One region of the Arthrobacter sp. ok909 genome, then DNA from elsewhere that is predicted to be linked to it. Evidence: predicted binding sites of a transcription regulator. Region 1 holds the regulator's gene; the other holds the start of a gene.
What was found. Region 1 encodes HrcA, which represses chaperone genes, less so after heat shock. Its sites were predicted from a motif close to TTNGCACTCGNNNNNNNCGAGTGCNAA; they were not measured.
Positions count from the first base shown of each region.

Region 2: a site for HrcA is predicted at 16,029-16,055, ahead of groL (chaperonin GroEL). Genes of this name have one in related genera too.

Region 1 is NZ_FNJS01000008.1:49,598-60,384, forward strand. Features, by position in the region: gene ybeY (rRNA maturation RNase YbeY) at 1-130, opposite strand, end outside; gene BLR03_RS08510 (PhoH family protein) at 127-1,215, opposite strand; gene BLR03_RS08515 (hypothetical protein) at 1,414-1,617, opposite strand; gene BLR03_RS08520 (flavin reductase family protein) at 1,894-2,409, opposite strand; gene BLR03_RS08525 (GerMN domain-containing protein) at 2,904-3,797, shown strand; gene BLR03_RS08530 (16S rRNA (uracil(1498)-N(3))-methyltransferase) at 3,824-4,597, opposite strand; gene dnaJ (molecular chaperone DnaJ) at 4,600-5,727, opposite strand; gene hrcA (heat-inducible transcriptional repressor HrcA) at 5,806-6,819, opposite strand; gene BLR03_RS08545 (DUF3097 domain-containing protein) at 7,149-7,997, shown strand; gene BLR03_RS08550 (DUF4870 domain-containing protein) at 8,133-8,552, shown strand; gene hemW (radical SAM family heme chaperone HemW) at 8,688-9,926, opposite strand; gene lepA (translation elongation factor 4) at 9,972-10,787, opposite strand, start outside.
Region 2 is NZ_FNJS01000007.1:31,977-51,004, forward strand. Features, by position in the region: glycine riboswitch at 168-266, shown strand; gene gcvP (aminomethyl-transferring glycine dehydrogenase) at 424-3,321, shown strand; gene gcvT (glycine cleavage system aminomethyltransferase GcvT) at 3,334-4,482, shown strand; gene gcvH (glycine cleavage system protein GcvH) at 4,730-5,113, shown strand; gene glyA (serine hydroxymethyltransferase) at 5,155-6,456, shown strand; gene BLR03_RS07650 (L-serine ammonia-lyase) at 6,616-8,013, shown strand; gene BLR03_RS07655 (TspO/MBR family protein) at 8,054-8,608, opposite strand; gene BLR03_RS07660 (lipid II:glycine glycyltransferase FemX) at 8,723-9,796, shown strand; gene BLR03_RS07665 (threonine/serine exporter family protein) at 9,837-11,333, shown strand; gene BLR03_RS07670 (siderophore-interacting protein) at 11,396-12,235, opposite strand; gene BLR03_RS07675 (uracil-DNA glycosylase) at 12,288-13,070, opposite strand; gene BLR03_RS07680 (DUF3263 domain-containing protein) at 13,186-13,527, shown strand; gene BLR03_RS07685 (LytR C-terminal domain-containing protein) at 13,622-14,257, shown strand; gene BLR03_RS07690 (cold-shock protein) at 14,417-14,620, shown strand; gene BLR03_RS07695 (ABC transporter substrate-binding protein) at 14,722-15,942, shown strand; gene groL (chaperonin GroEL) at 16,238-17,875, shown strand; gene BLR03_RS07705 (ribonuclease HI family protein) at 18,167-19,028, shown strand, end outside.

The DNA of each region.
Region 1 (10,787 bases):
CGTCCACCAACAGGATGGACAGTTCCGCCTGCGGGTGAATGTAGAGGCGTTCGAAGATGAAACGCGACAGCGCCACGAGCTCCGACTCGTCGACGGCCACGCCGGATTCGTTGTTGACCTCAATGCTCATGCGTGTTCTCCCCGCGATTCCCGGGCAACGGAATGCTTGACCCGGCTCCTCTGGACTTCGTCCCAGATGCTGTAGGCGTTGACGATGTCCCCCACCAGCCGGTGCCGGACGACGTCGGAGGCATCCAGCACGGAGAAGTTGACGTCCTCGATCCCCTGCAGGATTTCCTCGACGATCCGCAGTCCCGAACGGGTGCCGAAGGGAAGGTCCACCTGGGTGATGTCCCCGGTGACCACCATCTTGGAGCCGAAGCCCAAGCGGGTCAGGAACATCTTCATCTGCTCCGGCGTGGTGTTCTGGGCCTCGTCGAGGATGATGAAGGCGTCGTTGAGCGTGCGGCCGCGCATGTAGGCCAGCGGGGCCACCTCGATGGTGCCGGCGGCCATGAGCCTCGGAATGGACTCGGGGTCCATCATGTCGTGCAGGGCGTCGTACAGGGGCCGCAGGTAGGGATCGATCTTGTCGCTCAGGGTGCCCGGCAGGAAGCCAAGCCGCTCCCCCGCCTCGACGGCGGGACGGGTCAGGATGATCCGGCTGACTTCCTTCTGCTGCAGGGCCTGGACAGCCTTGGCCATCGCCAGGTACGTCTTGCCGGTACCGGCCGGCCCGATCCCGAAGATCACCGTGTTGGCGTCGATCGCGTCCACGTAGTTCTTCTGGTTCAGCGTCTTGGCCCGGATGGTCTTGCCGCGGGTGGACAGGATGTTGGTGGTCAGCACTTCCACGGGGTTCTGCAGTGACTGGCTGCGGAGCATGGAGACGAGCTGCTGCAGGACGGCAGGGGTGATGACGGTGCCGCGGGCCACCAGCCCGCGCACCTCGTTGAGCAGGCGCATGATGCGCGGCACGTCGGCGGCCGGACCGCTGATCGCGAGCTCGTTCCCCCGGACATGGAAGTCAACGGCAGGGTACTGATTTTCGATGAACCGGAGGGCTTCGTCATGGCTGCCCAGCGACTGGACCATCTGCTCTGAGTCGTCGAACAAGACCACCTCCGTCCGCAACCCTGGTAGGGAGTGGGGGAATTCCCCTGCGGTGCGCTCTCCGGCGCTGAACCGGGCCTTGCCGTTCGCTGCTTCAGTCATGGTGTTGGCCCGCGGGCCTCTGGTCCCCTCCAGTATGAATATGGTCGGTCCCCGTGATCCCTGCCGACGGCGGTTCGCACCGTCCGCGGCCGGGGTCACCGGGTCCTTCCATCTTACGCCAGCGCGGCGCGCCCGACGCCGGTCAGGGTCCGGCGCCGCCCGCGTGCCGGGGCGCTGAGGCGCACCAGGATGTCGCCGTTAGTTGTAGGTGTTCCCGAAGATGACGTAACCATCAAGCCAGTGGGCCCCTGTCCGCGGGAAGGACTGGTCGGCGCTGTCCGGCTCCGGAGCGTCCTCCTGGACCGGCCGGGCGGGTGCCTCCGTCATCAGGGACCAGACTGCCCACACGCCGGCGGCCGCCAGCACGAGACCGCACGCCACGACGATCCACACGGCGCTCATGCCGTACCCCCAGGGATGACGCGCAGACGGATGCCGTCGCGATGCCCGTACATCCGGCGTCCATGGACCCCCCTGCACTGACGACCCGGACGACTGCTGAGTCGGGCGTCCTGGCGTCGATGCGACCCACGTAGGAGTGGTAAGCCGAGCTGACCACTTCGACACTGGATCCGACTTTTATTGAGCCCCAGTCTTCAGGGAAAACCCACGCGTCGATAGTCTCCGGCAGTGGGGTTCCGCGGCGACCCCCGCGGCGCGATGCCGACCTCAGCATGGTCATCCCACGCTCTCCAGCACGCCTGCCCGGGATTGGACGCCAACATAGCTGCCCCGGTAGAAGAGCAGCGGCTCGGCGTCGGCGCGGGCGCTCAGGGCACGGACCGCGGCGACAACAATCGTGTGGTCCCCGCCGTCGTACTCCTGGTGCAGTTCGCAGTCCACCCAGCCCAGCGCGCGCTCCAGGACAGGGTTCCCCAGCGGCGACGGCGAGTGGTCAACGCCGGCGAACTTGTCTGCGCCCGAACGGGCGAACTGCGCCGCGAGGTGCTGATGTTCGACCGGGAGGATGTTCACGGTGAACCGGCCCGCCTCGCGCAGCAGTGGCCAGGTGCTGGAGGTCCGCGCAGGACTGAAGGACACCAGGGCAGGTTCCAGCGACAGCGAGGAAAAGGACTGGCACGTAAAGCCGGCGGGACCGTCCTTCGTTGCCGCGGTGATCACGGTCAGGCCGGTGGCGAAGTGTCCCAGGATGGTCCGGAGCCGGCGCGGGCTGAGGTCAGAATGTTCCGTCATGGCGGGTCCTTTCGAAGTCTGTGCCCTCAATCAACCACCCTGGACGCCGCTTCCCAACCCCGGCTGAAACGCACAGTCGCGCTGCGACGCAACGCGTCACGGACCGAAGCATGACGTAAAAAACCTGTCGCAGCGCCGGCATAAGACACTGACTTCGACGCCGTCTTTCGTGCCAGCCGCTGCCCGCCGGGGCATGGTTCCCGACATTATGTATCAACTTCGCATCGGCCTCATATCGTTCCCGTTGCAGTTCCGCCGGGCGCCCCCAAACCGCACTTTCGCCCCGGGCCCGTGTGCCATGCTGGAATTCGGCTGTCCTCCAGGGCTCCGGGCCGGGCGCCCGGCAGGCCAAGGATGGACAGCCACCGGCGGTCCATGCCGCCCACAAAACGGATCGTTGCCGCCCAGCGCGGCGTGGGACACGAAGGGACAGCAACATCAGGCAGCGTGAGGTTCAACAGTCAGCAGCGGGACGTGTCCGTCGCGTCGCGCTGGTGCTCGTGTTGCCCGCCGCCCTCCTTCTGTCCGGCTGCGTGGCGACTCCTCAGGGCGGCATCACCAATTCCAGCAGCCCGTCGGAGCTGGTTCCGGACGCGGCGTCGGGCGCCCCCACCACCAGCGCTCCGCTGGAGACCGCGCAGACCTCGAACAAAGCCCCGGTGTACTGGATCGGGCGGAGCAACGACAACGCGTTCCTGTACCGCGAGTTCCGTGACGTTCCGGATCAGGACAACCCGGTCACGCGCGCCCTGCGGGTGATGATGTCCCAGAAGCCGCTCGACCCGGACTTCTTCACGCCGTGGCAGAATCCGAAGAAGCTGTCGACGTCGATTTCCGGCAAGAACGTGATCACGGTGGATGTCTCGGCGGATGCCTTCAACAGCAACGTGGACGCGGCCATGGCCGAGCGCGCCATCCAGCAGCTCATCTACACCGCGACGGCAGCGGCCGCCAGCGCGGGCCTGATCGATTCCGGCCAGCAGGTCCAGGTGGTGGTGCTCGTCGACGGGCATACGGACTATGTCGCCTTCAATCACGTCCGGCTCGGCGCTCCGACGTCGCGAAGTGCCGGGATGGTCGCCCCCGTGTGGATCATTGATCCGCAGGAAGGCACGTCCGTCGCTGACGGGTCCGTCAAGATCAGCGGCCGGAGCACCGTTCAAGGCGGGAAGCTTCGCTGGGAAATCCTCAAGGTGGACGGCGATAACGCCAAATCCGCCTACCTCAATGGCAACGCGACGGCTTCGGCCGATTCCGCGCAGTCCGGGCTGTTCACCCTGTCCGTGAACCTCGGCCCGGGACGCTATGAAGTCCGCGTGTCCCAGGTGGACCCCGCGGACAGCTCCAGGGAAGTGTTCACCGACACCCGCGGCTTCACGGTCAAATAATCACGGTCAAATAGTCACGCTAACGGCTACCAGCGTCCGAAAATGTCGCTGGCCAGCACGGTGGCGGCGGGCCCTGCCGTGGAGGAGCGCAGCACATGGTGGCCCAGCAGGGCAGTCACGGCCCCCGCGTCGCACAGCCGGGTGACCTCGCGCGGGCTGATGCCGCCTTCCGGGCCCACGATCAGCAGAACTTCACGGGGCCCGTCGTCGCCGGGCGCCGCACTGTCCAGCCAGGCCTCAAGTACCTGCCGCAGGGGGCGGACGGCGTCCTCGTGCAGGATGACCGCGAGGTCCGCGGCTGCCACGGCCGCCTGCAGCCCGGCACCGTCGACGGCGGCCCGGACTTCCGGGATCCAGGCCCGGCGGGCCTGCTTGGCGGCCGCGGTCACCACCGACTGCCACTTCGCATGCGCCTTCGCGGCCCGTTCGGCCTTCCACCGCACGATGGACCGCTCGGCCTGCCAGGGAATGACGGCATCGATGCCCAACTCGGTGGCGGTTTCGGCCGCGAGTTCGTCGCGGTCGCCCTTGGCGAGGGCCTGGACCAGAACCAGCCGGATCGCGGGTTGCGGCTCCGTCAGGAGGTCCAGGCACTCGACGGTCAGTTCGCCGGCAGCGACGGCGGCGACGGTGCCGGTCAGGCGCTTGCCGGCGCCGTCGGCGATATCCACGGCCTCCCCGACCGCGAGCCGCTTGACTGTGATGGCGTGGCGGGCCTCGGCGCCTTCGAGGACGAAGGCCGAGCCGGGGACCTGCTGGTCCAGGGTGCCTGGGGGGGTGAAGAAGACCGGGTTACTCACCGCTACATGCTACCCAGGCGTTCACGCAGTTTCGCGAAGAGGCCGTGGCTGGCCGCGAGCTTCCCCGGATGGTTTTGTTCCCCGCGCGCTTTGGCGAGCTGTCGGAGCAGGTCTTCCTGATGGGCGTCGAGCTTGGCCGGCGTTTCGACCTGCAGATGCACCTTCAGGTCGCCGCGGCCGTTGCCGCGCAAGTGCGTGACACCGAGGCCGCGCAGGGTGATGATCTCGCCCGGCTGGGTGCCCGGCCGGACATCGATTTCCTGCTGCCCGTCAAAGGTGTCGAGGGTCAGTTCTGCGCCGAGTGCCGCGGAAGTCATGGGGATGTTGAGGCTGGCGTGGAGGTCGTCGCCGTCGCGTACGAAGGTGGGGTCATTGTTGACCCGGATCTCGACGTACAGGTCACCGGCCGGTCCGCCGGCGGGGCCCGCCTCGCCCTGGCCGGACAGCTGGATGCGGGTGCCGGTGGCAACGCCGGCCGGGACCTTGACAGTCAGGGAACGGCGGCTGCGGATCCGGCCCTGGCCGCTGCACTCGTTGCAGGGGTCCTTGATGACGGTGCCGAAGCCCTCGCAGGAGCCGCAGGGCGCGGACGTCATGACCTGGCCGAGGATGGAGCGCACGGCGCGCTGGACCTGGCCGCTGCCGCCACAGATGTCGCAACGCACCGGGTGGCTGCCCTCGCGGCAGCAGGAGCCCTCGCACGTGGGGCAGATGACGGCTGTGTCGACCTCGAGCTTCTTGTTGACGCCGAACACGGCGTCGCGGAGGTCGATCCGTACGCTGATCAGCGCGTCCTGACCGCGGCGGATCCGGGACGTGGGGCCGCCCTGGCCGCCGCCGCCGAAGAAAGTGTCGAAGATGTCCTGGAAGGCGAAGCCCTGGCCGGAGTAGCTGCCGCCGCCGAAGCCGTTGTCGGTGCCGTTCTCATTGCCGGTGGTGTCATAGACCCGGCGCTTCTGCGGATCGGAAAGGACCTCATAGGCGTGGGTGACCGCCTTGAACCGGTCCGAGGCGTCCTCCCCCGGGTTCACGTCAGGGTGCAGGGTCCGGGCCAGTTTCCGGTAGGCCTTCTTGATTTCCTCCCCCGTTGCGTCGCGGGAGACTCCAAGAACGTCATAGTGGCTGCTCAAAGTGTGTATCTCTTCCTTGTTGTTCTGCCGGTGGGGCACTGCCTGTCGGGCAAAAAGTAGCGTTCGGTCCCGGGCCGGTCAGGGCCCCAGGATCCTCGAAAGGTACCGGGCCACCGCGCGGACGGCGGCCATGGTGGTGGGATAGTCCATCCGGGTGGGCCCCAGGACGCCGACCTTGGCCGTGGCATCCGGCCCGTAGGCGGTGGCCACCACCGAGGCCTCTGCGAGGCCGTCGTAGGGGTTTTCCCGGCCGATGCTGACCGTGACACCGCGCGGGTCTTCGGCCATTTCGCTGAGCAGGCGCAACATGACCACCTGCTCCTCGAGCGCCTCCAGCACGGGGCCGATGCTGAGCGGGAAGTCCACGTTGGAGCGGGCCAGGTTGGCGGTGCCGGCCATCACCATGCGCTCCTCGCGGCTGCTCGTGGCCAAGGCCTCGAGGCCGCGGGCCAGGGCCTGGGCTGCGCCGCGGCGCGCCGGCGGGCCGCTCGCCACGACGGCGGGCAGCAGTTGCGGCATCAGGCTCAGCGGGGTTCCGGAGAGGCTGGCCAGGAAACGGGTGCGCAACTCCGCCAGCGCGTCGTCGGCAATCTCCTGGCCGACGTCGATCACGCGCTGCTCCACCTTCCCGGTGTCCGCGATCAGGACGGCCAGGACCTTCCGGGGCGCCAGCAGCACGAATTCGATGTGCCGCACCCGGGCGCGGCTGAGCAGCGGGTACTGCACGACGGCGACCTGGTTAGTGAGCTGGGACAGGAGCCGCACGGTGCGGTCGAGGATGTCGTCGAGGTCCTCTGATCCTTCCAGCAGCGCCTGAATGGCCCGGCGCTCGGCCGGAGACAACGGCTTGACGGCCGAGATCTGGTCGACGAAGAGCCGGTAGCCCTTGTCCGTGGGAATCCGGCCGGCGCTCGTGTGCGGTGCCGTGATGAGGCCTTCGTCTTCCAGTGCGGCCATGTCATTGCGGATCGTGGCACTGGAAACACCAAGATGGTGCCGTTCAACCAGCGCCTTGGACCCGACTGGCTCGCGGGAATGGACGTAGTCCTCCACGATGGCGCGCAGCACTTCGAGTTTGCGTGGTTCGCTCACGCTCCACCTCCAATCGACGGTCCCGCAGCCGGTGCCGCCCCAGGACCGTTTGGTTCGCGTCCCCGCGTGGTGCGGGGGCGGTCCGTGACCGGACAGGGGTTAGCACTCGACATGCCTAAGTGCTAACCAGTCTAATATGAGTCGCCGCGTTGTTAGCATTGGATTCGCTCCGGGCGTTGCCTGCGGGATCACGAGGTTCCGTCACGACGGCGCGGGAACCGCGGCAGCCGCTACCGTTGCCGCCCCCTGTGGTCCGGTTCGGGCCCCTTCGGGCCCCGGAGAGTTCCACCGACCGCCGTACATTCCGAGTGCAAAGTAAGCGTGTAGAGATGTCGTACCAGAACTGGGGGCCCCAGGACCTGTCCGCCCCCGCCAAGACGCAGTTGCCGGAAGTCCCGGTGGAACGCGGGATGGTCCTCGAGGAGGTCCAGTCCGGCTGGGTGGGCGCCGTAACCCGGGTGGAAAAGTCCGGCGGCATGCACGTGGTGTCGCTGGAGGACCGGCGGGGCAAGTCCCGGTCCTTCCGCCTCGGCTTTGGCTTCCTTTTGGAGGGGCAGCCGATCCGGCTGATGCCTCCAGCGCCGAAGGCGGCACCGGCCGCCGGGCCCGGCCGCACGGCTTCGGGCTCGGTCCGGGTGGCGGGACAGCGCGCACAGGTAGCCAAGGCCAGCCGGATCTGGGTGGAAGGCAAGCACGACGCCGAACTCGTGGAGAAGGTCTGGGGCGATGACCTCCGGGTGGAGGGAATCGTCGTCGAGCCGCTGCACGGCATTGACGACCTCGCGGCCGCGGTGGCCGAGTTCCGCCCGGGTCCGGGACGCCGGCTGGGCGTGCTGGTTGACCACCTGGTGCCCGATTCCAAGGAGTCGCGGATCGCCGACGCCGTCATGGCTTCGCCGGGTGCCGCCGGCAACGTCCTGATTGTGGGCCACCCCTACGTAGACGTGTGGCAGGCCATCCGGCCCGCGGTCCTGGGGATTGAGCGGTGGCCCGTGATCCCCCGCGGCGTGGACTGGAAAACCGGCATCCTGACGGCGTTCGGGTGGCCCCACTCCACCAAGGAGGACATCGGCCTCGGCTGGCAGAAGCTCCTTGGCGCCGTCCGCAGCTACGCCGATCTGGAGGCGTCCCTGCTGGGCCGCGTCGAAGAGGTCATTGACTTCCTTACTGTGCCGTAGCCAGCCGCTCCGTGATCTCCATTTACGCGCCCAAGCAAGTATTCTTGAAACGGCGGCCGCGCTCCCAGCGCGGTCCCGGCTATTCCAGGCACAACCCAGGCAGCAACGCATCACCGCAATCCGAAGGGCTTCACCGTGGCAGATAACGCACGCGAACACACGGGCAACCAGGCCGGCCATGGCCAGCCCCCGTACCATGGCGTTCCGGCAAATGCGCTGCCGCTGACGGCCGGCGAGGACCGGCAGTGGGCCACGCTGGCGCACTTCGGCGGCATCCTGGGCTGCGTGCCGTCGCTGCTGATCTACTTGATCTTCAAGGACCGTGGCCCGTTCACGGCCCAGGAGTCCAAGGAAGCCCTCAACTTCACCCTGCCGCCGACCATCGCGGCCGTGCTCGCCAATCTGCTGGTCTTCATTCCCGTGGTGGGCAACCTCTTTGCCGTCCTCGCCACGGTGATCTGGATCGCCGTGACCTGTTTTTCGGTGGCGGCGGGTATCCATGTCAACCGCGGCCAGCCGCACCGCTACGAGTTCAACCTGCGCTGGATCAAATAGCCCGGCCCCAAACACACGGCCCAAATCAGCAGAGCCGGCCGCTGCCCCAAGGGGCAGCGGCCGGCTCTTTGTGTATCCACGGCCTATATCCACCGCCCGGCTGCGGCGGGGCCCCCGGGGCAGAGGGGCAGCGCCTTAGTCCGGCAGGATCCTGCGGACCACGGCGTCGGCCAGGAGCCGGCCCTTGAGCGTGAGGACCAGGCGCCCCTTGAAGGCGGCCGCTGGGTCCACCAGGCCGTCGGCGATCAGCCCGGCGACCGCGTGCCTGCCAGTGTCCCCCAAGCCGCCGAGGCTCGGGATGTCCAGCCCGGAGTTCAGGCGGGCCTCGAGCATGACCCGCTCCACGTTGCGGGTCTCGGTGTCCAGCGTTTCCCGTCCGGCGGCCGGCGACGCGCCGGTGCCGAGACGGTTGGCGTAGGCGGTGGGGTGTTTGACGTTCCACCAGCGGACGCCCCCGACGTGCGAGTGCGCCCCTGGGCCGATGCCCCACCAGTCGTCCCCCCGCCAGTAGGCTAGGTTGTGCCGGCAGGCCTGTTCGGGGGTGCGGGACCAGTTGCTGACCTCGTACCAGGCGAGCCCGGCCGCGGAAATCAGTTCGTCGGCGAGTTCGTATTTGGCGGCGTGGTCGTCGTCGTCGATTTCCGGCACCTCGCCGCGGCGGATCTGCGCCGCAAGCTTGGTGCCGTCTTCGACAATCAGGGCGTAGGCGCTGATGTGGTCGGGGCCGTAGGACAGGGCGGTCTCGAGCGAGTAGCGCCAGTCATCCAAGGATTCCCCCGGCGTGCCGTAGATCAGGTCAAGGCTGACCGCGAGGCCCGCCTGCCTTGCCCACTGCACCACCTCGGGCACCCGGCTGGGCGTGTGGGTGCGGTCCAGGACCTTCAGGACGTGCGGCACGGCCGACTGCATGCCGAAGGAGACGCGGGTGAACCCGGCGTCGGCCAGCAGCTGCAGGGATTCCGGGGTGACGGAATCCGGATTGGCTTCCGTGGTCACTTCGGCGCCGGGCTGCAGGCCCCAGGCCCCGATCGCAGCCGTGAGAATGCGCGCCAGGTCCTCCGCCGGCAGGAGCGTGGGCGTGCCGCCGCCGAAGAAGACGGTGCTGAGCGGGCGTTGGGGCACGCCGGAATTGTTCAGGACGCGGGCGGCGAATTCCACCTCGGCGATCGCGGTGGCGGCATAGGCGTCTTGGGAGGCCCCGCCGCCGAGCTCGGTCGCGGTGTAGGTGTTGAAGTCGCAGTACCCGCAGCGCACCGCGCAGAACGGGATGTGCACGTATAGCCCGAAGGCGCGGCGAGCAGCGCCCTCGGCCGCCTGGGCGGGCAGGAGCCCGTCCGACGGCGCCGGGTCGCCGAGGGGAAGGACGCTAGGCACAGGCCCGGCCTGCCGGCACAGCAACAACAGTCATGGCAAGCACCGCTACTTCTTGGCCTTGTCCTTGGACTCGTCCGTGGTGAGGGCGGCGATGAAGGCTTCCTGCGGAACCTCGACGCGGCCCACCATCTTCATGCGCTTCTTGCCTTCCTTCTGCTTCTCCAGCAGTTTGCGCTTTCGGGTGATGTCACCGCCGTAGCACTTGGCGAGCACGTCCTTGCGGATGGCGCGGATGCTCTCCCGGGCGATGATCCTCGAACCGATCGCGGCCTGGATGGGCACCTCGAACTGCTGCCGCGGGATGAGTTCGCGCAGCTTCCCGGTCATCATCACGCCGTAGGCGTAGGCCTTGTCACGGTGCGTGATCGCGGAGAACGCGTCCACCTGTTCGCCCTGGAGCATGATGTCGACCTTGACGAGGTCTGCGACCTGGTCGCCGTCGGCCTTCCAGTCCAGCGAGCCATAGCCGCGGGTCTTGGACTTGAGGATGTCGAAGAAATCGAAGACGATTTCGGCCAGCGGCAGGCGGTAACGGATTTCCACCCGGTCCTCGGAGAGGTAGTCCATGCCGCCCATGACGCCGCGCCTGCTCTGGCACAGCTCCATGATGGCGCCGACGAACTCGTTGGGTGCCAGGATGGTGGCGGCCACCATGGGCTCGCGGACCTCGGCGACCTTGCCGGTGGGGTACTCGCTGGGATTGGTGACGTGGACGACCTTCTTGTCCTCCAGCGTCACCTCGTACTCCACGTTGGGGGCGGTGGAGATCAGGTCCAGGTTGTACTCGCGCTCGAGTCGCTCGCGGGTGATTTCCAGGTGCAGCAGGCCCAGGAAGCCGACGCGGAATCCAAAGCCCAGCGC
Region 2 (19,028 bases), on a different contig from region 1:
CGGCACGTTTCCGGCGAATTCGCGGTGCCGGACGCCCCTGGCCGGACGCCCCCTGGCCGGCCGCTCCTCGTAACGTGGGGCCGGCGGCGGGCAGGAGTTTGCGGACGCGCGCCCGGCATAGGACAATGATTCCTGTGACTGTTGTCACCCCCAATTGAATACGCCTTTGATCTGCGGCGGGAGAGTCCTGCAAGTAGGTACAAGCAGGCGCCGTAGGAGCAAATCCTCCCCAGGAATCTCTCAGGCCCACGTACCGCCGCGGCAAGGCACCTCTGGAAAGTGGCAGGCTGTCCTCGACACGCTGTGCTCACCGACGGTGCAAGCGAAGCCCTCTTAAATGCACGGCTGCGCGGAAACTCTCAGGTCCAATACAGAGCGGGGAGGAACCCGAATCAATGTGGCGTACCCAGCGCCGCCTGAGTTATGGAGTTCCTTGTGACTGTTACCCCAGCCTCCACGTCCTTCGTCGACCGGCACATCGGTGCCCGTCGCCAGTCCGACGTCGACGCCATGCTGAAGGCTGTCGGCTACGACACCGTCGACGCCCTGGTGGACACCGCCGTTCCGAAAGACATCCGCCAGGACTCCGACCTCGCTCTCGGCGCGGCCCTGAGCGAAGTGGAAGTCCTCGCCGAGCTGCGCAAGCTGGCCGGCAAGAACAAGACGGCCGTGCAGATGATCGGGCAGGGCTATTACGACACCGTGACCCCGGCCGTGATCCGCCGCAACATCCTCGAGGCCCCGGCCTGGTACACCGCGTACACGCCCTACCAGCCGGAAATCTCCCAGGGCCGGCTCGAGGCGCTGCTGAACTTCCAGACCATGGTCCAGGACCTCGTCGGCCTGCCGATCGCCAACGCCTCGCTGCTGGACGAAGCCACCGCCGTCGCGGAAGCCGTGCTGATGATGCGCCGCGCCAACAAGAACAAGGAAGCGCACGACGGCAAGACCGTCCTCGACGCCGACTGCCTCCCGCAGACCATCGCGATCGTCAAGGGCCGCGCCGAGGCCCTCGGCTTCGAGGTCGAAGTCGCCGATCTGTCCAAGGGCCTGCCCGAAGGCGTCATCAACGGCGTCGTCCTGCAGCAGCCGGGCGTCTCCGGCCGGGTGTTGGACCACAGCGCCGTGATCGCCGAGGCCAAGGAGCGCGGCGCGCTCGTCACGGTCGCCGCCGACCTGCTGTCCCTGACCCTGATCACGTCCCCGGGCGAGCAGGGCGCGGACATCGCCGTCGGCTCCGCCCAGCGCTTCGGCGTGCCGCTGTTCTTCGGCGGCCCGCACGCTGCCTACATGGCCGTCCAGAAGGGTCTCGAGCGCTCCATGCCCGGCCGCCTCGTGGGTGTCTCCAAGGACAACGCCGGCGTTCCGGCCTACCGTCTGGCCCTGCAGACCCGAGAGCAGCACATCCGCCGCGAGAAGGCCACCTCCAACATCTGCACCGCTCAGGCGCTGCTGGCGATCGTGTCATCCTTCTACGCCGTCTACCACGGCCCCGACGGGCTGAAGGCCATCGCCCAGACCGTCCACGGCCACGCCAAGACCATCGCCGCTTCCCTGAAGGCCGCAGGCCTGGACGTGCTGCACACCTCCTTCTTCGACACCGTCACCGTCTCCGTGCCCGGCAAAGCCGCGGAAATCATCGCGGCTGCCGACGCCAGGGGCATCAACCTGCGCGCCATCGACGCCGACACGGTCGGCATCTCCGCCGATGAAGCCACGACGGCGGGCGTCGTCGCCGACGTCGTCGCCGCCTTCGGGGCTACCGTGGTGGATTCCGTAGATGGCTTCGTCCTGGACGCCGCCGTCGAGCGGACCTCCGACTACCTCCAGCACCCGGTGTTCAACACCCACCGCTCCGAAACCCAGCTGCTGCGTTACATCCGCCGCCTCTCAGACCGCGACCTCGCGCTGGACCGCACGATGATCCCGCTGGGTTCCTGCACCATGAAGCTGAACGCAACGGCCGAGATGGAAGCGATTTCCTGGCCGGAGTTCGCCTCCATCCACCCCTTCGCCCCGGAATCCCAGACCGCCGGCTGGCGCGAACTGATCGAGGACCTCGAAGCCCAGCTGACCGAGATCACCGGCTACGACCAGGTCTCCATCCAGCCCAACGCCGGATCCCAGGGTGAGCTCGCCGGCCTGCTGGCCATCCGGGGCTACCACCTCTCCCGCGGCGACGCCCAGCGCAACATCTGCCTCATCCCGGCCTCCGCGCACGGCACCAACGCAGCCTCGGCCGTGCTGGCCGGCATGAAGGTTGTCGTCGTGGCCACCGCCTCCGACGGCACGATCGACCACGCCGACCTGCAGGCCAAGATTGAGCTGCACAAGGACGCGCTCTCCGCGATCATGATCACCTACCCCTCCACCCACGGGGTGTACGACGCCGACGTCCGCGAGGTCTGCGACGCCATCCACGCCGCCGGCGGCCAGGTCTACATCGACGGTGCCAACCTCAACGCCCTCGTCGGGCTGGCCCAGCCGGGCATGTTCGGCGGCGACGTCTCGCACCTGAACCTGCACAAGACCTTCTGCATCCCGCACGGCGGCGGCGGCCCCGGCGTCGGCCCGGTCGCGGCCAAGGCACACTTGGCACCCTTCATGCCGGGCAACGCTGCGGACCCGGCTAACGGCGCCGACGGCACCCCGATCTCCGCCTCCCGCTATGGCTCGGCCGGCGTGCTGCCGATCTCCTGGGCCTATGTGAAGCTCATGGGCGGCCAGGGCCTCACCGAAGCCACCAAGTCGGCCCTGCTCGCGGCGAACTACATCGCGGCCCGCCTCAACGACTCCTTCCCGGTGCTCTACACCGGCGAAGGCGGCCTGGTTGCCCACGAGTGCATCCTGGACCTGCGCGAACTCACGGCCAAGACCGGCGTGACCGCCGAGGACGTCGCCAAGCGCCTGATCGACTACGGCTTCCACGCCCCCACCCTGGCGTTCCCGGTGGCCGGCACCCTGATGGTGGAGCCCACCGAATCCGAGGACCTGGGCGAGATCGACCGGTTCATCACGGCCATGGTCGCCATCCGCGCCGAGATCGACCAGGTGGCCCACGGTGACTTCACCGTTGAGCACAGCCCGCTGCGCAACGCGCCGCACACCGCTGCCGCCGTGATCAGCACCGACTGGACCCGCGAGTACCCGCGCGAGCAGGCCGTCTTCCCGGTCCACACGCTCAAGCAGGACAAGTACTTCCCGCCGGTCGGCCGGATCGACGGCGCCGCGGGCGACCGCCACCTGATCTGCTCCTGCCCTCCCCTCGAAGCCTTCGAGGACCACTCCGACGACTCCGCCAACTCCGCCTCTGAGAACTAGGGACAGCCAACGATGACTGAGAATTACACGGCACTTTACGAAGAGCACAAGAAGCTCGGCGCGTCCTTCACGGACTTCGGCGGCTGGCAGATGCCGCTCAAGTACAGCTCCGAACTCGCCGAGCACCACGCCGTCCGCAACTCCGCGGGCCTGTTCGACCTCTCCCACATGGGCGAAGTCTGGGTCACCGGCCCGGACGCCGCAGCCTTCCTCGACTACGCCCTGGTCGGCAAGATCTCCGTCATGGCGATCGGCAAGGCCAAGTACTCGCTGATCTGCAACGAGGACGGCGGCATCATCGACGACCTCATCACCTACCGCCGTGGCGAGCAGAAGTTCCTCGTCGTGCCCAACGCGGGCAACGCCAAGGTCGTGGCTGCGGCCATGGCCGAGCGGGCAGGTTCTGCCCAAGAAGGCGGATTCGACGTCACCGTCCAGGACGCCTCCGCCGAAACCTCGCTGATCGCCGTGCAGGGTCCCAAAGCGGAGGCCATCCTGCTCCGCCTGGTCCCGGCCGCGCAGCACGAGCTCGTCACCGGCCTGAAGTACTACGCCGCCGTGGACGTCCCCTTCATGGTCGGCGGCGCCAGCCAGGACCTCCTGCTGGCCCGCACCGGCTACACCGGCGAAGACGGCTTCGAGATCTTCGTGGACAACCACGACGCCGCCGCCCTCTGGCAGGCGCTGATCGCCATCGCCGAGGCCGGCGAGCTGACCCCCGCCGGCCTCGCCTCCCGCGACTCCCTGCGGCTCGAGGCCGGCATGCCGCTCTACGGCAACGAACTCTCGCTCGAAGGCGACCCCTTCGCCGCGGGACTGGGCCCCGTCGTCGCGCTGTCCAAGGAAGGCGACTTTATCGGCAAGGCGGCCCTGGCGGCCAAGAAGGAAGCCGGCGCCGGCTCCACCACGGGCCGCAAGCTCGTCGGGCTCAAGGGCCTCGGACGCCGGGCAGGCCGCGGCCACTACCCGGTCCTCAAGGACGGCAACGTGGTCGGCGAGGTCACCTCCGGCCAGCCCTCACCCACTCTGGGCTACCCGGTTGCCATGGCCTACGTCGATGTCGAGTTCACTGAACCCGGCACGGCCCTGGACATCGATCTTCGCGGCAAGACGGAGCCCTTCGAAGTTGTCGCACTGCCGTTCTACAAGCGCGTCAAGTAGTCCAGCTCGTACCGCATCGGGTCCGGGTGCCTCAGCGGTACCCGGCTCCGGGGCCGGCTGGCCTCAGTTTTCACGCGTGCTGCTCCTTCGTCGCTTTGACGCACGCTTTCGAAAACCGCGGCCAGCCAGCCCCTCGAGGGCACGCGGAGGATGGCGAGTCCCGCAGCGTAACCAGGGCACAGCGGCCGCGTAACCCAACCACAATTGATTTAGCACCAACGACCACTCCAAGACTTAGGAAAAACACATGGCAAAAGTTGCCCCTGAACTGCAGTACTCCGACGAGCACGAGTGGGTTGCGCGGGAGGCCGGGAACGTTGTGTCCATCGGCATCTCCGCGGTCGCCACGGACGCCCTCGGCGACATCGTCTATGTTGACCTGCCCGAGGTCGGCTCCGCGGTGACCGCGGGCGAGACCTGCGGCGAGGTCGAATCGACCAAGTCCGTCTCGGACCTGTACGCCCCCGTCACGGGCGAGGTCACCGAAATCAACGCCGCCGTCGTCGAGGACCCCGCGCTGATCAACAGCGATCCGTACGGTGCCGGCTGGCTCTTCAAGGTGGCCGCTGACTCGGACGGTCCGCTGCTCTCGGCGCAGGAATACGCCTCCAAGAACGGGGGCGAACTGTGAGCCCGGCCGCAGGCACGGCAACAGCCGCAGGCACACAGACGCTGGCGTTTGAGCAGGTCGTCTCGCCGAGCCTGGACGCGGACCTGTCCGCCCTGGACCCGGAGATCGCCGCGAAGATCGACGACGAGCTCACCCGCCAGCGCGAGGGCCTGGAGATGATTGCCTCGGAGAACCACACCGCCAGGGCCGTCATGCAGGCACAGGGCTCGGTGTTGACCAACAAGTACGCCGAGGGCTACCCGGGCAAGCGCTACTACGGCGGCTGCGAGCACGTTGACGTGATCGAGCAGCTCGCGATCGACCGGGTCAAGGCCCTGTTCGGCGCGGAGTACGCCAACGTCCAGCCGCACTCCGGCGCCCAGGCCAACGCCTCTGTGATGCACGCCCTGATCCGTCCGGGCGACACCATCATGGGCCTGAACCTGGCGCACGGCGGGCACCTGACCCACGGCATGAAGATCAACTTCTCCGGCCGGCTCTACAACGTCATCCCGTACCAGGTCCGCGAGGATGACCACCGGATCGACATGGCCGAGGTCGAACGCCTGGCCCGGGAGCACAAGCCGCAGCTGATCGTTGCCGGCTGGTCCGCGTACGCCCGCCAGCTCGACTTCGCCGAGTTCCGCCGGATTGCCGACTCCGTGGGCGCCTACCTCATGGTGGACATGGCCCACTTCGCCGGCCTCGTTGCGGCTGGGCTGCACCCGAGCCCGGTACCGCACGCCCACGTCACGACGTCCACCACGCACAAGACCCTCGCCGGTCCGCGCGGCGGCATCATCCTCACCAACGACGCCGACATCGCGAAGAAGATCAACTCCGCGGTGTTCCCCGGCCAGCAGGGCGGCCCGTTGGAGCACGTGATCGCCGGCAAGGCCGTGGCCTTCAAGATTGCTGCGTCCGAAGAGTTCAAGGAACGCCAGGAACGTGTCCTGGCCGGTGCGCGGATCCTCGCCGACCGCCTGGTCCAGCCGGACGTCACCGCCAAGGGGATCAACGTGATCTCCGGCGGCACCGACGTGCACCTGGTCCTCGTGGACCTGCGCAACTGCGAGCTCAACGGGCAGGAAGCCGAGGACCGCCTCGCGGCCATCGACATCACCGTCAACCGCAACGCCGTCCCGTTCGACCCGCGCCCGCCGATGGTCACCTCCGGCCTGCGGATCGGCACCCCGGCGCTGGCCACCCGCGGCTTCGGCGAAGCGGCCTTCACTGAGGTCGCCGACATCATCGCCGAGGCCCTGACCGCCGACGCCGGCGCGGACCTGTCCGGTCTGCGCACCCGGGTGGAGGCCCTCGCCGCCGCCCACCCGTTGTACCCCTCGGTTGATAACCTCGTCTAGGCGACGTATCACTGAAGTAGACACGACGCCGGGCGGGCCGCGGCCACAAGCCGCCGCCCGGCGTCGTGCATCCGGCGGTACTGCCGCCCACCGGCGGCCGCGCCGCCTTCCGGCAAGACCCTCTGCCGGGCCACAGCAAGACCTAGTTAGGAACCGACAATGGCTGTTGGAGTCTTTGACCTCTTTTCCATCGGAATAGGGCCATCCAGCTCGCACACCGTGGGCCCCATGCGGGCCGCCGCCGTCTTCGCCGAAGAACTCAAGGCTTCCGGCGACCTGGACAAGGTGGCGTCGCTGCGCGTTGACCTCTATGGCTCGCTTGCCGCCACGGGCCACGGCCACGGCACGATGACCGCCATCCTGCTCGGGCTCGAGGGCTTCCACCCCGAGCTGATCCTTCCCGAGGAAGTGGAGGGCCGGCTCGCCACGATCGAGGAGACCGGCATCCTGCAACTGGCCGGAGCTGTTCCCCTGCCGTACGGCGTGAAGGACATGGTCCTGCGGCCGCTCACCATCCTGCCCCGGCACACCAACGGGATGACGTTCACCGTCTCGGACGCCGACGGCGAGGTCCTGCACAGCGCCACGTTCTTCTCCGTGGGCGGCGGCTTCATCGTCCGCGAGGGCGAGGAAGAGGCGGCCCTGAAGGAACTCGACGAATCGAAGAAGGAACTTCCCCTGCCGTTCCGCACGGCCGCGGAACTGCTGGGCCGCTGTCAGTCCAAGGGTCTCTCGATCGGTGAGATCATGTTCGTCAACGAGCGCGCCTCGCGTACCGAGGAGGAGATCCGCGAGGGGCTCCTGCACATCTACTCGGTGATGGAGGGCTGCGTCGAGGTCAGCCTCAAGCGCGTCGGGCTGCTGCCCGGCGGCCTCAAGGTCCGGCGTCGGGCCCCCGACTGGCACGAGCGCCTCATGAAGGAGGACAAGGACCGGGACCCGAAGTACTGGCAGGAATGGGTCAACCTGATCGCGCTGGCCGTAAACGAGGAAAACGCCTCGGGCGGCCGTGTGGTCACTGCCCCCACCAACGGCGCCGCGGGCATCATCCCGGCCGTGCTTTACTACGCGCTGCACTTCGCCCCCGGCATGGACAAGGCAACCCAGGCCGACCGCGACGACGTCGTGGTCAAGTTCCTGCTGACCGCGGCCGCCGTCGGGGTGCTGTACAAGGAACAGGCCTCGATCTCCGGCGCTGAGGTCGGCTGTCAGGGCGAGGTGGGCTCGGCGTCGTCGATGGCCGCCGCCGGCCTGGCCGAAGTCATGGGCGGCACGCCCCAGCAGGTGGAAAACGCCGCGGAAATCGCGATGGAGCACAACCTTGGTCTGACCTGCGATCCGATCGGAGGCCTCGTCCAGATCCCCTGCATCGAACGCAACGCGATCGCCGCGGCGAAGGCCATCAACGCCGCCAAGATGGCCCTGTGGGGCGACGGCTCGCACCGGGTTTCCCTCGATGAGGTCATCGTGACCATGCGCGAGACCGGCAAGGACATGAGCTCCAAGTACAAGGAAACCGCGATGGGCGGCCTCGCCGTGAACGTCGTGGAGTGCTAGCGGGCTAGCCGGCGCCCGCCGGGGCCCATTGCGGCGGGCGCTAGTTGTGCAGGGCCGCCCACAGATTCAGCGAGGACGCGAACACGATCCAGGACAGGTAGGGCAGCATCAGCAGCCCTGCCGTCCGGCTGATGGGCCCGAAGAGCAGCACGGTCACGGCCACCGCGACGGCGAGTGCCACGATGATCCCGAACGCGATCCACAGCGCCGGCGTCCCGAGGACCGGGTACAGGGCAAAGAAGGCCGGGGTCCACAGCAGGTTCAGCACCAACTGGACCCCGTAGGCAGTGAGCGCCGTCCTGGACCCTTCGGCGTGTTTGCGCCAGACCAGCCAGCCCGCGACGGCCATGGCGGTGTACAGGAGCGTCCAGACCGGGCCGAAAACCCAGTTGGGCGGGGACCATGGCGCCTTGTCCGCCGTGGCGTACCAGCCGTTGACGTGGTTGGCCGTGGCCAGGCCGCCCAGGGCCGCAACGAGCGCCGACGCGCCGAGGAACACGAACAGTGCGATCACCTGGGAGCCGCTTCCGGCGCCTCGTGAGCGTCCGCCGGGCGCCCCAGGACGGCCTTCCAGCGGTTGTTGCTGAGCCTGCATGAGACCAGCGTAACCGTCTTGTCCGGCCCGGCGGCAGGGTCCGGACCGATAGACTTGGGGCTGCATGTCCGCATGCCGCCGACGCTCGTACCGCAATGATTGGATGCCGCACCCTTGCGTGAATTCACCGCCCGCTTTGCCTCCGCCGAAGAGATTGCCAACTGGGATGCCCACGTCACCGCGAACCCCAACGGCGGCAATCTCCTGCAATCCGAAGCCTTCGCCGAGGTCAAGCAGCACTTTGGCTGGAAACCCCTGCACCTGGTGTACGAGACGGCCGACTACACGAGCTACAACCTGGTCTTGGAGAAGTCCTTCCCGCTGCTCGGAAAGCTGTGGTATCTGATCAAGGGCCCGGACGTGGCGTCTGTCGACGACATCCCCGGGATCACCGCCGCGAACGCGGACTTCGTGAAGCGGGCCAGGCTGGGCGTCTTCGCGATCAAAATCGAGCCGGACATCATCCTCTCCGACGACGCCGTCCGGGTCCTTGAAGGCGCCGGACTCGTCAAGACCCACAACCTGCAGCCGAACGACTCCACGGCGCTCCTTGACATTGAGCCGGAGGAAAACCAGCTGCTGCGCAACCTGCACTCCCGCGGCCGCAATGCCGTGCGCCGGGCCATCCGCGAGGGCGTGGAGGTCCACAACGTCGAGCCCACGGATGAGAACTTCCGGGCCATGTATGCCCTGATGACCACCACGGTGGAGGCCAAATCCCAGGTCCGGGTCCGCGAGTATGAGTACTACCGCCAGTTCTGGACCAACTTCCTGAAGCGGGACCAGGGCAGGCTGCTCTTCGTGTACGAGAACGGCGTGCCCTCGGTGGGCGCGTTCGTGATCAACTACGGCCGCAAGGGCACGTACAAGGACGGCGGTTCGCTGCAGAAGCGGGGCCAGTACGGCGACTCGCACCTTGTGCAGTGGACGGCCATCAACCAGCTCAAGGACCTTGGCTGCACCGAGTACGACTTCTGCGGCACGCCGCCGAGCGACAAGCTCAAGGACACGTCGAACCCGTTCCACGGGCTGGGCCTCTTCAAGACGAGCTTCAGCAAGACCGTGACCGACTTCGTCGGCTGCTACGACCAGGTGCTGAGCCCCTTGAAGTACAAGGCCTGGATGACGGCGGGGGAGCGCGTGGCACGCCAGCTCTACACCCGGCGCACGGGCCAGCAGTTCTACTAGGCCATCGGCAAAAACCGTCAAGGACAGTGAGGAGGCCGGAATGAACAAAGAACCCGACGGCCGCCGCAGGCCGCCCACGGACGGCCTGCCCCGGACCGAACCGATGTCGCCCTTGCAGGTGCGCCAGAACGTCGCCGCCAAGCGGATGCTGCGCCGGCTGGTCCAAGGTGAAAACCCGCCGACGGCGCCGCTGAGCATCGTGGACCGGCTCGCCGGCAGCCCCTATGCCAACCCCATGATCCAGGTCGGCGGTGTGGACGCCTCGGCCCGCAAGACCATCGACTTCGCCCTCAAACTGGCGGAATCCATGTTCCGGTACGGAGCCGGCGCCCTCGAGGTCGAGACCAGCATCATTGCCATCACCGCCGCGCTCGGGTTGAAGAACATCGAGGTGGACATCACCAACCAGTCGGTGGCCATCAACTATGCCCCGAAGGACCAGACCCCCATCTCCTTGCTGCGCGTCGTGCGGTCCTGGACCAACAACTACGCGGGCCTCTCCCAGGTGCACCAGCTCGTGACGGACATCGTGGCCGGCGGCGTCGGCCGCGAGGAAGCCGTGCGCCGGCTCGAGGACATCACCCGCAGCGCCAAGCCGTTCCCGCGGTGGATGGTCACGGTGGCTTTCGGCGTGTTCTCCGCCGTCTTCGTCGGCGTCCTGGGCGGCGGGCTGGGCGCGTCCATGGTCGCGTTCATCTCCAACATGCTCGTGAGCCTGCTGGCCCGCCAGCTGGGCCGCTGGCGTACCCCCGACTTCTTCATCACGGCCTCGTGTTCGTTCCTCGTGACTATCATCGCCCTGCTGTTGTGGCGTTTCGGCAGCCCGGTGGGGGTACAGATTGCCCCGGCGATCGTGGTGGTCGGCGGCATCCTGCTGCTCCTGCCCACGGGACGGCTCGTATCCTCGGTCCAGGATGCGATCAACGGCTTCCCGGTCACGGCGGCGGGCCGGTTCCTGTCCACGATGCTGACCTTCGGGGCCCTGGTCGCCGGCATAGCCGTCGGCTTCGTCGTGGGCGATATGACCGGCATGGAACCGATCGACGTCACGGAAACATTCCCGCCGAGGTATGACTTGTGGGTCGTCGTCGTCCTGATCGCCATTGCGGTGCTGATGATCGGCATTACGGAACAGACCAGCGTGAAGCTGCTGCTGCCGACGGCGGCCGTGGGGGTGGTGGGCTATCTGGTCCTGATCGGGGGCGACGCCGTGGGCATCGGGTCCCGGTTCGCGCCGGCCCTCGCGGCCGTGGCGATCGGGTTGCTGGCCCGGGTGGTGGCCCTCCGGATGGGTGCTCCCCAGCTGGTCGTGGCCGTCCCCGCGGCCCTGATCCTGCTCCCCGGACTCACCATATTCCGGTCCATGTATGTATTGACCATCGAGGAATCCGAGATTCTCATCGGCGCCGGGGGGATGCTGAACGCCGGGGCGATCGTGCTCGGCGTCGCTGCGGGGATTGTGCTCGGTGACACCCTGGCACGGCCCCTGACGCGGAGCCTCGCCAGCAACGAGCGGCGCCGGGCCCGCCGCCGCTAGGCCGTCCGGCCAGCGGCGCCTTTAGACCTTGTGCTAGGTCTTGCGCCGTTAGATCCTGGGCCTCAGATCTTGCCTATCGGCAGCTTCTTCTCCGCCTGGAAGTCGTCCTCCACGCGGCCCTTCGCCCAGTAGCCGGAGAGGGAAACCTGGGTCCGCTCCAGCCCGCGCTGCACGTAGAAGACGTTGCGCAGGCCCTTCATGTAGCCCCGCTCGCCGTGGGCAAAGACCTGGACGCGGCCCTCGGGCCACTCGGCGTCGCGCACGGCCGTGACCAGCAGTTCGCTCTCGCCGGCGGGGATGCCACGGCGCAGCAGCCAGCGCAGTTCGACGCCGGCAGGCGCCGCGATCGCCTGGATGTCGGCGTCGCTGTCCACCTCGAGGATGGCGAGGCCGCGGGCGTCCTGGGGCAGGGACTCAATGGCGGCGCCGATGGCCGGGAGCGCCGATTCATCGCCGGCAAAGAGGTGCCAGTCCGCCGTCGGGTCCGGGTTGTAGCCGCCGCCCGGGCCCGTGAAAGTCAGGCGGTCGCCGGGCTTGGCCGATGCCGCCCAGGGGCCGGCGAGGCCCTCGTCGCCGTGGATGACAAAATCGATGGCGAGTTCCTGGGCCGCCGCGTCCACCCAACGGACCGTGTAGGTCCGGGTGAACGGCCACTGGCTGCGCGGCATGGATTCCCGGATGGCCCACAGGTCCAGGGGGTCCGGGTAATCGATGCCCGGCTGCGGAAACACGATCTTGACGTACCGGTCGACATATTCGTTGTTGGCATACCCGGCGAAGCCCGGGCCGCCGGCGATGATCCGGACCATGTGCGGGGAGAGCTGTTCCCGGCGCAGGACTGTCAGGTCAGTCTGGGGGCGCGAGTTCTTGTTGGCGGTGGTGGCGGCGGGGACGGAGGTCATGCAGCTAAGCCTAACCAAGAACCCCGGCCGGGAACCCCGGCAGGGAGGCCTGTTACGGCAACGGCGGCAGTTCCCAGTCGACCGTCCCGTTGCCCTGTTCCTGCAGCAGCGTGTTGGTCCGGCTGAACGGCTTGGAACCGAAGAAGCCCCGGGATGCCGAGAGCGGGCTGGGGTGGGCGCTGGCGACCACGGCGGCGGACCCCAGCAGCGGTCTGACGGACTCGGCATCCTTCCCCCACAGGATCACGACGAGGGGAGCCGTGCCCGTGCCGTCCGCGGACACGCGATGCGCGACAGCCCGGATGGCCGCCGCCGTGACGGCTTCCCAGCCCTTGTTCCGGTGCGAACCGGCTGCTCCGGCGCGGACGCTGAGGACCCGGTTGAGCAGCAGCACGCCCTGCTCCGCCCAGCGGCTAAGGTCCCCGTGGACGCGGGGCGGGAAGCCGAGATCGGCCTCCAGTTCCTTGTAGATGTTCGCGAGGCTGCGGGGGATCGGCCGGGTGCCACCATCGACGGCGAAGGACAGCCCGACGGCGTGCCCCGGCGTCGGATAGGGGTCCTGTCCCACGATCAGGACCCGCACGCCGGACAGCGGCTGCCGGAAAGCGCGCAGGAGGTTGGACGGCGACGGGAGGACCTCATGCCCCGCGGCCGCGTCGCTGGCGAGGTAGTCCAGGACGTCCCGCAGCTGTGCCTCCACCGGCGCCAGCGCCTCCGCCCAGTCCGGGGCGACCAGCTCGCCCAGCGGCTGGCGTGCCAGCTCCGCAAAGCTGAGATTGTCGGCGGCCGCGGGCTCCAGCTCGAACAGGGCATCGGAATCAAACACAGGTCCCATTCTCCCGCACGTCCGCCCGCGCCGCCCGTTCCTGGACCGCGCCCAAATGACAACCCTGTCGTTCGGCCGTAGCATGGGACTGACTTTTCACCGGATCCAGCCAAGGGAGTGTGTCGTGGCCGAAACAGCGCAAGAGCACGTGCTCGCGGGGGATTTTGACGGAATTTCCGACGCCGGGGACAGCCTGAGCGCGGCGGCGGACGAATCGCCGCTGAGTGCCCGTGACCAGCAGATGCTTGCCTTGGAGCGGCAATGGTGGAAGTACGCCGGCGCCAAGGAACAGGCCATCCGCGAGCTGTTCGACCTTTCCGCCACGCACTACTACCAGATCCTCAACGCCCTCATCGATACCGAGGAGGCGCTGGCCCACGATCCCATGCTGGTCAAGAGATTGCGTAGACTACGTACATCACGCCAACGTGCCCGCACTGCCCGTCGTCTGGGAACAGATTCGTAAAGTAGCGCCACGCGCAGCCGGATTCGCAGGTCCTGTTGCGCCCGCTTCCGGCCTCGGGCACCCCGTATGAAATCAGCAAGGACGTCGTTTAACCATGACCAAATACGCTCGGGATGAATTTGATCGAGTCCCGGAGACCTCTACCCGGCAGGGTGTCCACCGGACCGTCGCCGAATCGCGCCGCCGGAGCCTGGTGCCCATCCTGGCGGCGGGCTGCGTAGCACTGGCCATCGGTCTGGTGGCCTTCCTGATCCTGCCCAAGCTCGGCTTTTCTGCGGGTCAGGCATCGGCCGTCTCCGCCGGCAGCAGCCCGTCCGCCAGCAGCAGCCCGTCTGCCACGAGCCCGGCGAGCCCCAGCCCCGAGGCGACCAGCACGGCCCCGGCCAGCCCCGAAGCTGCCCCGACGGCGCCGGTAGCATCGCCCTCCGCAACACCGGGGGACACCGCCGCCGGCGTGGACAAGACGCAGCCGGTGACGATCTACAACGGGACCACCACCGCCGGCCTCGCCAGCAGGGTCGGCGGCACCGTCAGTTCCGCCGGCTGGGTTCTGGGCCAGACGGGCAACTGGCCCGGCGTTCCCCAACAGGCATCGGTCATTTTCTACAGCAGCGTGGACCAGAAGGGCAACGCCGAGGCTCTGGGAACGCTTCTGGGCATCGACACCCTGGTGGAGTCCGCCGAGTTCAACAGGCCCCTCGTCGTGGTGATCGGCCCCGGCTTCCAGTAACCCATTCCGGTTACGCCTCAATAACTATTCACCGGCGGGTCTGCCCGTCACCGGCAATACTGCGGGACGCTGTGGATACAGTGGCTGCGGATTTCTCTCCGCAGTCCGCGGCGCACATCGACGTGGGCCGCACGCAAGCTAGCTGAAAGTGTGGACACCATGGCACTGGGAACCGTCAAATGGTTCAACGCCGAAAAGGGCTACGGCTTTATCACTGTCGACGGGTCCGAGAACGACGTCTTCGTGCACTGGTCCGCGATCATCGGGGAAGGCTACCGCGCCCTGGATGAGGGCCAGCGGGTGGAGCTGGAAATCGGCGAGGGCGAAAAGGGCCCGCAGGCTGAAAGCGTTCGGCCCGCCTAGTGGCACTTCCGGCCCTCACGGATACCCCGCGGAACACCGCCCGGCGCCGCACAGGAACTTTCCCGTTGGGCCGCGCCCTGGCAGCGGCAACGGTAACGGCCTTGGCACTGACAGGCTGCCTGGGGCCGGCGGGCAGCGCCCGCGTGGCCAGCGCCGATGCCAGCGGCGACGGTACCCTGCGCATCGGCCTGATCCTGGACAACACCGGGCGGCAGAACTTCCTCAACGCCCCCCAGCTTGCGGCCGCGCAGCTTGCCGTCAGGGACATCAACGCCGCCGGCGGCCACAAAGGCAAACCCGTGGAGCTGCTGCCGGAAACCATCAGTACGGACACCGCCGCCCAGGCCAAAGCGCTCGTGGCCGCCAAGGCCGACGTCGTGATCGGTCCCACCGATTCCAGCCGTGCCCCCGCCGCCATTGACGTGCTGTCCAACGCCAAGGTAGCGCTCATTTCGCCGGCCAACTCTGCCAGCGGGCTCAGCAACTACAAGAGCGGCGGCTACTACTTCCGCACCGCGGCGGCAGACGTCGCCCAGGCGTCCGTCCTGGCCAAGCTGGCCAAAGACGGCGGCGCCAAGACCCTGGCGGTCCTGCACGAGGCAGGTGACTACGGCAAGGACGTCGCTGCCGCCGTCGACAGTGCGGCCAAGCAGTCCGGCATGGACACCGTGGCGGACGCGGAGTTCAAACCGGGCCAGGCGCAACAAGCTGCTGCCGCCGCGAAAGCCGCGAATCCCGACGCCGTGGTCCTGGTCGCGCGCGATGGCGCCCAGGGTGCCATCGCCGAACTGAACAACGCCGGCCTTGCAGGGAAGAAACTCGTCCTCAGCGACGGAGCAGTCAACCAGTACGGCTCCGGGCTGGGCGCTCGCGCCCTTGACGGCGCGCGCGGGATCCTGCCCGGTGTCTTCCCCTCTGCCGCATTCCAGGCGGACCTCGTGGCGGTAGATCCCGGTCTGAAGGACATGACGTTCGCCGCCGAGACGTACGACGCCGTCATCCTGGCCGCCGTCGCTGCCGCCGCGGCAGAGGACGACGCCGGAACCTCCATCGCGGCGTCCCTCGTCCCCGTCTCCGGCGGCGCCGCGGCAGCAGACGGCCAGGCCGCCAGCCCGGCCGCCAGCAAGGTGTGCACGAGCTACAGGGACTGTGAAGACGCGCTGCGGGCAGGGCAGCGTCCGGACTACGACGGCCAGTCTGGACGGATCAGCTTCGACTCCCATGGGGACATCACCCAGGCGAACTACGTGGTCTACACCTACGGCGAGGACAACATGGCCAAGATGAGCGGCACGGAGACCGCCAGCAGCAACGGCGGCTGATCGCTCGTAGCGTATTGGGCCCGCGTGGCGGGCGGTTCGGGCCGGCCACTGCTTGCACTCTCCCCGGGGGAGTGCTAATTATTGAGTTAGCACTCCAGCGCACTGACTGCTAACACGACGCCCGGTCCGCCCGGCCGCGAAGTGAGGCGGCCGGTCCAGGAGCTAAAGAAACACCTTGCTGGGGTGAGATCCCGGACCCAGCGGCATACAGAGGCCGCCGGGTTGGGATTGTCCGTCGCGGGCACCGCAGCGAAGGTTCATTCTTAACGACTGTCCCGAAAGGACTACTGCCGTTATGGCCAAGATCATTGCATTTGATGAAGAGGCACGCCGCGGTCTTGAGCGGGGCCTGAATATCCTCGCCGACGCCGTCAAGGTCACCCTCGGCCCGCGGGGACGCAACGTCGTCCTCGAAAAGAAGTGGGGCGCCCCCACGATCACCAACGATGGTGTTTCCATCGCCAAGGAGATCGAGCTGGACGATCCTTACGAGAAGATCGGCGCCGAGCTGGTCAAGGAAGTTGCCAAGAAGACGGATGACGTCGCTGGCGACGGCACCACCACGGCCACCGTGCTGGCTCAGGCCCTGGTCAAGGAAGGCCTGCGCAACGTCGCGGCCGGCGCTGACCCGCTGTCCCTCAAGCGCGGCATCGAGAAAGCCGTCGAAGCCGTCACCCGCGAGCTCCTGGCCTCCGCCAAGGAAATCGAGACCAAGGAAGAGATCGCCGCCACCGCGTCCATCTCTGCTGGCGACAACGAGATCGGCGCCCTGATCGCCGAAGCCCTCGACAAGGTCGGCAAGGAAGGCGTCATCACGGTCGAGGAGTCGAACACGTTCGGCCTCGAGCTGGAGCTCACCGAAGGCATGCGCTTCGACAAGGGCTACATCTCCGCTTACTTCGTTACCGACGCCGAGCGCCAGGAAACGGTCCTTGAGGATCCCTACATCCTGATCGTCAACTCCAAGATCTCCAACGTCAAGGAACTGGTTGCTGTCCTCGAAAAGGTCATGCAGTCCAACAAGCCGCTGCTGATCATTGCCGAAGACATCGAGGGCGAGGCCCTGGCCACCCTGATCGTCAACAAGATCCGCGGCACCTTCAAGTCCGTTGCCGTCAAGGCTCCGGGCTTCGGCGACCGCCGCAAGGCGCAGCTGGCTGACATCGCCATCCTCACCGGTGGCCAGGTCATCTCCGAGGAAGTCGGCCTCAAGCTTGAGACCGCCGGACTCGAACTCCTCGGCAAGGCCCGCAAGGTTGTTGTCACCAAGGACGAGACCACCATTGTTGAGGGTGCTGGCGACGCCGACCAGATCGCCGGCCGCGTGTCCCAGATCCGCGCCGAGATCGAGAACTCGGATTCCGACTACGACCGCGAGAAGCTGCAGGAGCGTCTGGCCAAGCTGGCCGGTGGCGTTGCAGTCATCAAGGCCGGTGCCGCAACCGAGGTCGAGCTCAAGGAACGCAAGCACCGCATTGAGGACGCTGTCCGCAACGCCAAGGCCGCTGTTGAAGAGGGCATCGTCGCCGGCGGTGGCGTTGCCCTGATCCAGGCCGGTGCCAAGGCATTCGCGAACCTGCAGCTCTCCGGTGACGAAGCAACCGGTGCGAACATCGTCCGCGTTGCCATCGACGCCCCGTTGAAGCAGATCGCCTTCAACGCCGGCCTCGAGCCCGGCGTCGTGGTGGACAAGGTCCGCGGCCTGCCCGCAGGCCACGGCCTCAACGCAGCCACCGGCGAGTACGTCGACCTGCTGGCCGCTGGCATCAACGACCCGGTCAAGGTAACCCGCTCTGCCCTGCAGAACGCGGCTTCCATCGCCGGTCTGTTCCTGACCACCGAGGCCGTTGTGGCCGACAAGCCGGAGAAGAACTCCCCGGCTATGGGCGGCGGCGACGACATGGGCGGCATGGGCGGCATGGGCGGTTTCTAACCACCCGGCTTCCAGCCACCTGAACTAATCGTTCAACGACGGCGGTCCCACCTTCGGGTGGGGCCGCCGTCGTCGGTTAAGCACATCCCCGCCCAGGCACCCTCCCTCACTTAAGGCTCTGATCCAGCCGACGCTGCCTCAGATATCACGGTGATCACGCGACTGCTCTGCTGAGGACGGGCGGTAAGGGAGCGTTGCGTGGTGGAGGAAGGATGTGAGGGGGCATCGGGTGGTTTGGTGCCGAGGTGAGGGGCGTCGGTGGACGTCGGCGGGGTCTGGCAGGATAGATCAGTGACGATTACAGCAGCGGCCGACGGTTCGGCCTTAGGAAATCCCGGCCCGGCCGGCTGGGCCTGGTACGTGAATGACGACTGCTGGCGCGCCGGCGGATGGCCCCACGGCACCAACAACCAGGGCGAGTTGATGGCGGTGCTGGACCTGTTCCGGGCCACGGCTCATGTGCCCGCCGAAGACCTCCTCATCCTCTGCGACAGCCAGTACGTCATCAACGCCGTGACCAAGTGGATGCCCGGCTGGAAGCGCAAAGGCTGGCGCAAGGCGGACGGCAAGCCGGTGCTGAACGTCGACCTCCTCAAAGACATCGACCAGGCCCTCGTAGGCCGTAGGTACACCTTCGAATGGGTGCGGGGCCATGCAGGCCACGAGCTCAACGAAGCGGCAGACGACCGCGCCCGGGCAGCTGCCACGGCGTACCAGCAAGGCGTGGCCGTCCGGCAGGGTCCCGGATTCGGGACAGCGGCAGTCGGGGCGCCGCCGGCGGCCCCCGCGGGCTCTGCGACGCCGCAGGCAGCCCCGCAGGCAGCGCGGGCAGCCGCGGCCCCGGTGTCCCGGGCGGCGGCCCCGCAGCAGGGCATGCGGCCGAGCCAGTCCGCGGCTCCCTCCGGCCAACAGGAACTCTTCGGCGCACCAGGCGTCTTCGAAGAGCCGGACCTCTTCAGCGAACTCGAGGAAGAATCGGCCGCAGGCTTGGCGGAGACCAGCCCCGAAGCAGTGGTCGAGTCGCTCGAGCGGGAACTGCTCCAACCGGAAACCCGGGCGGACTTGGGCCGCACAGCAGTCCTGCTCCACCCCGACTTCACCGAAATCGGCAGCTCCGGACGCATCTGGACCCGCGACGCCATGATGATGGCCC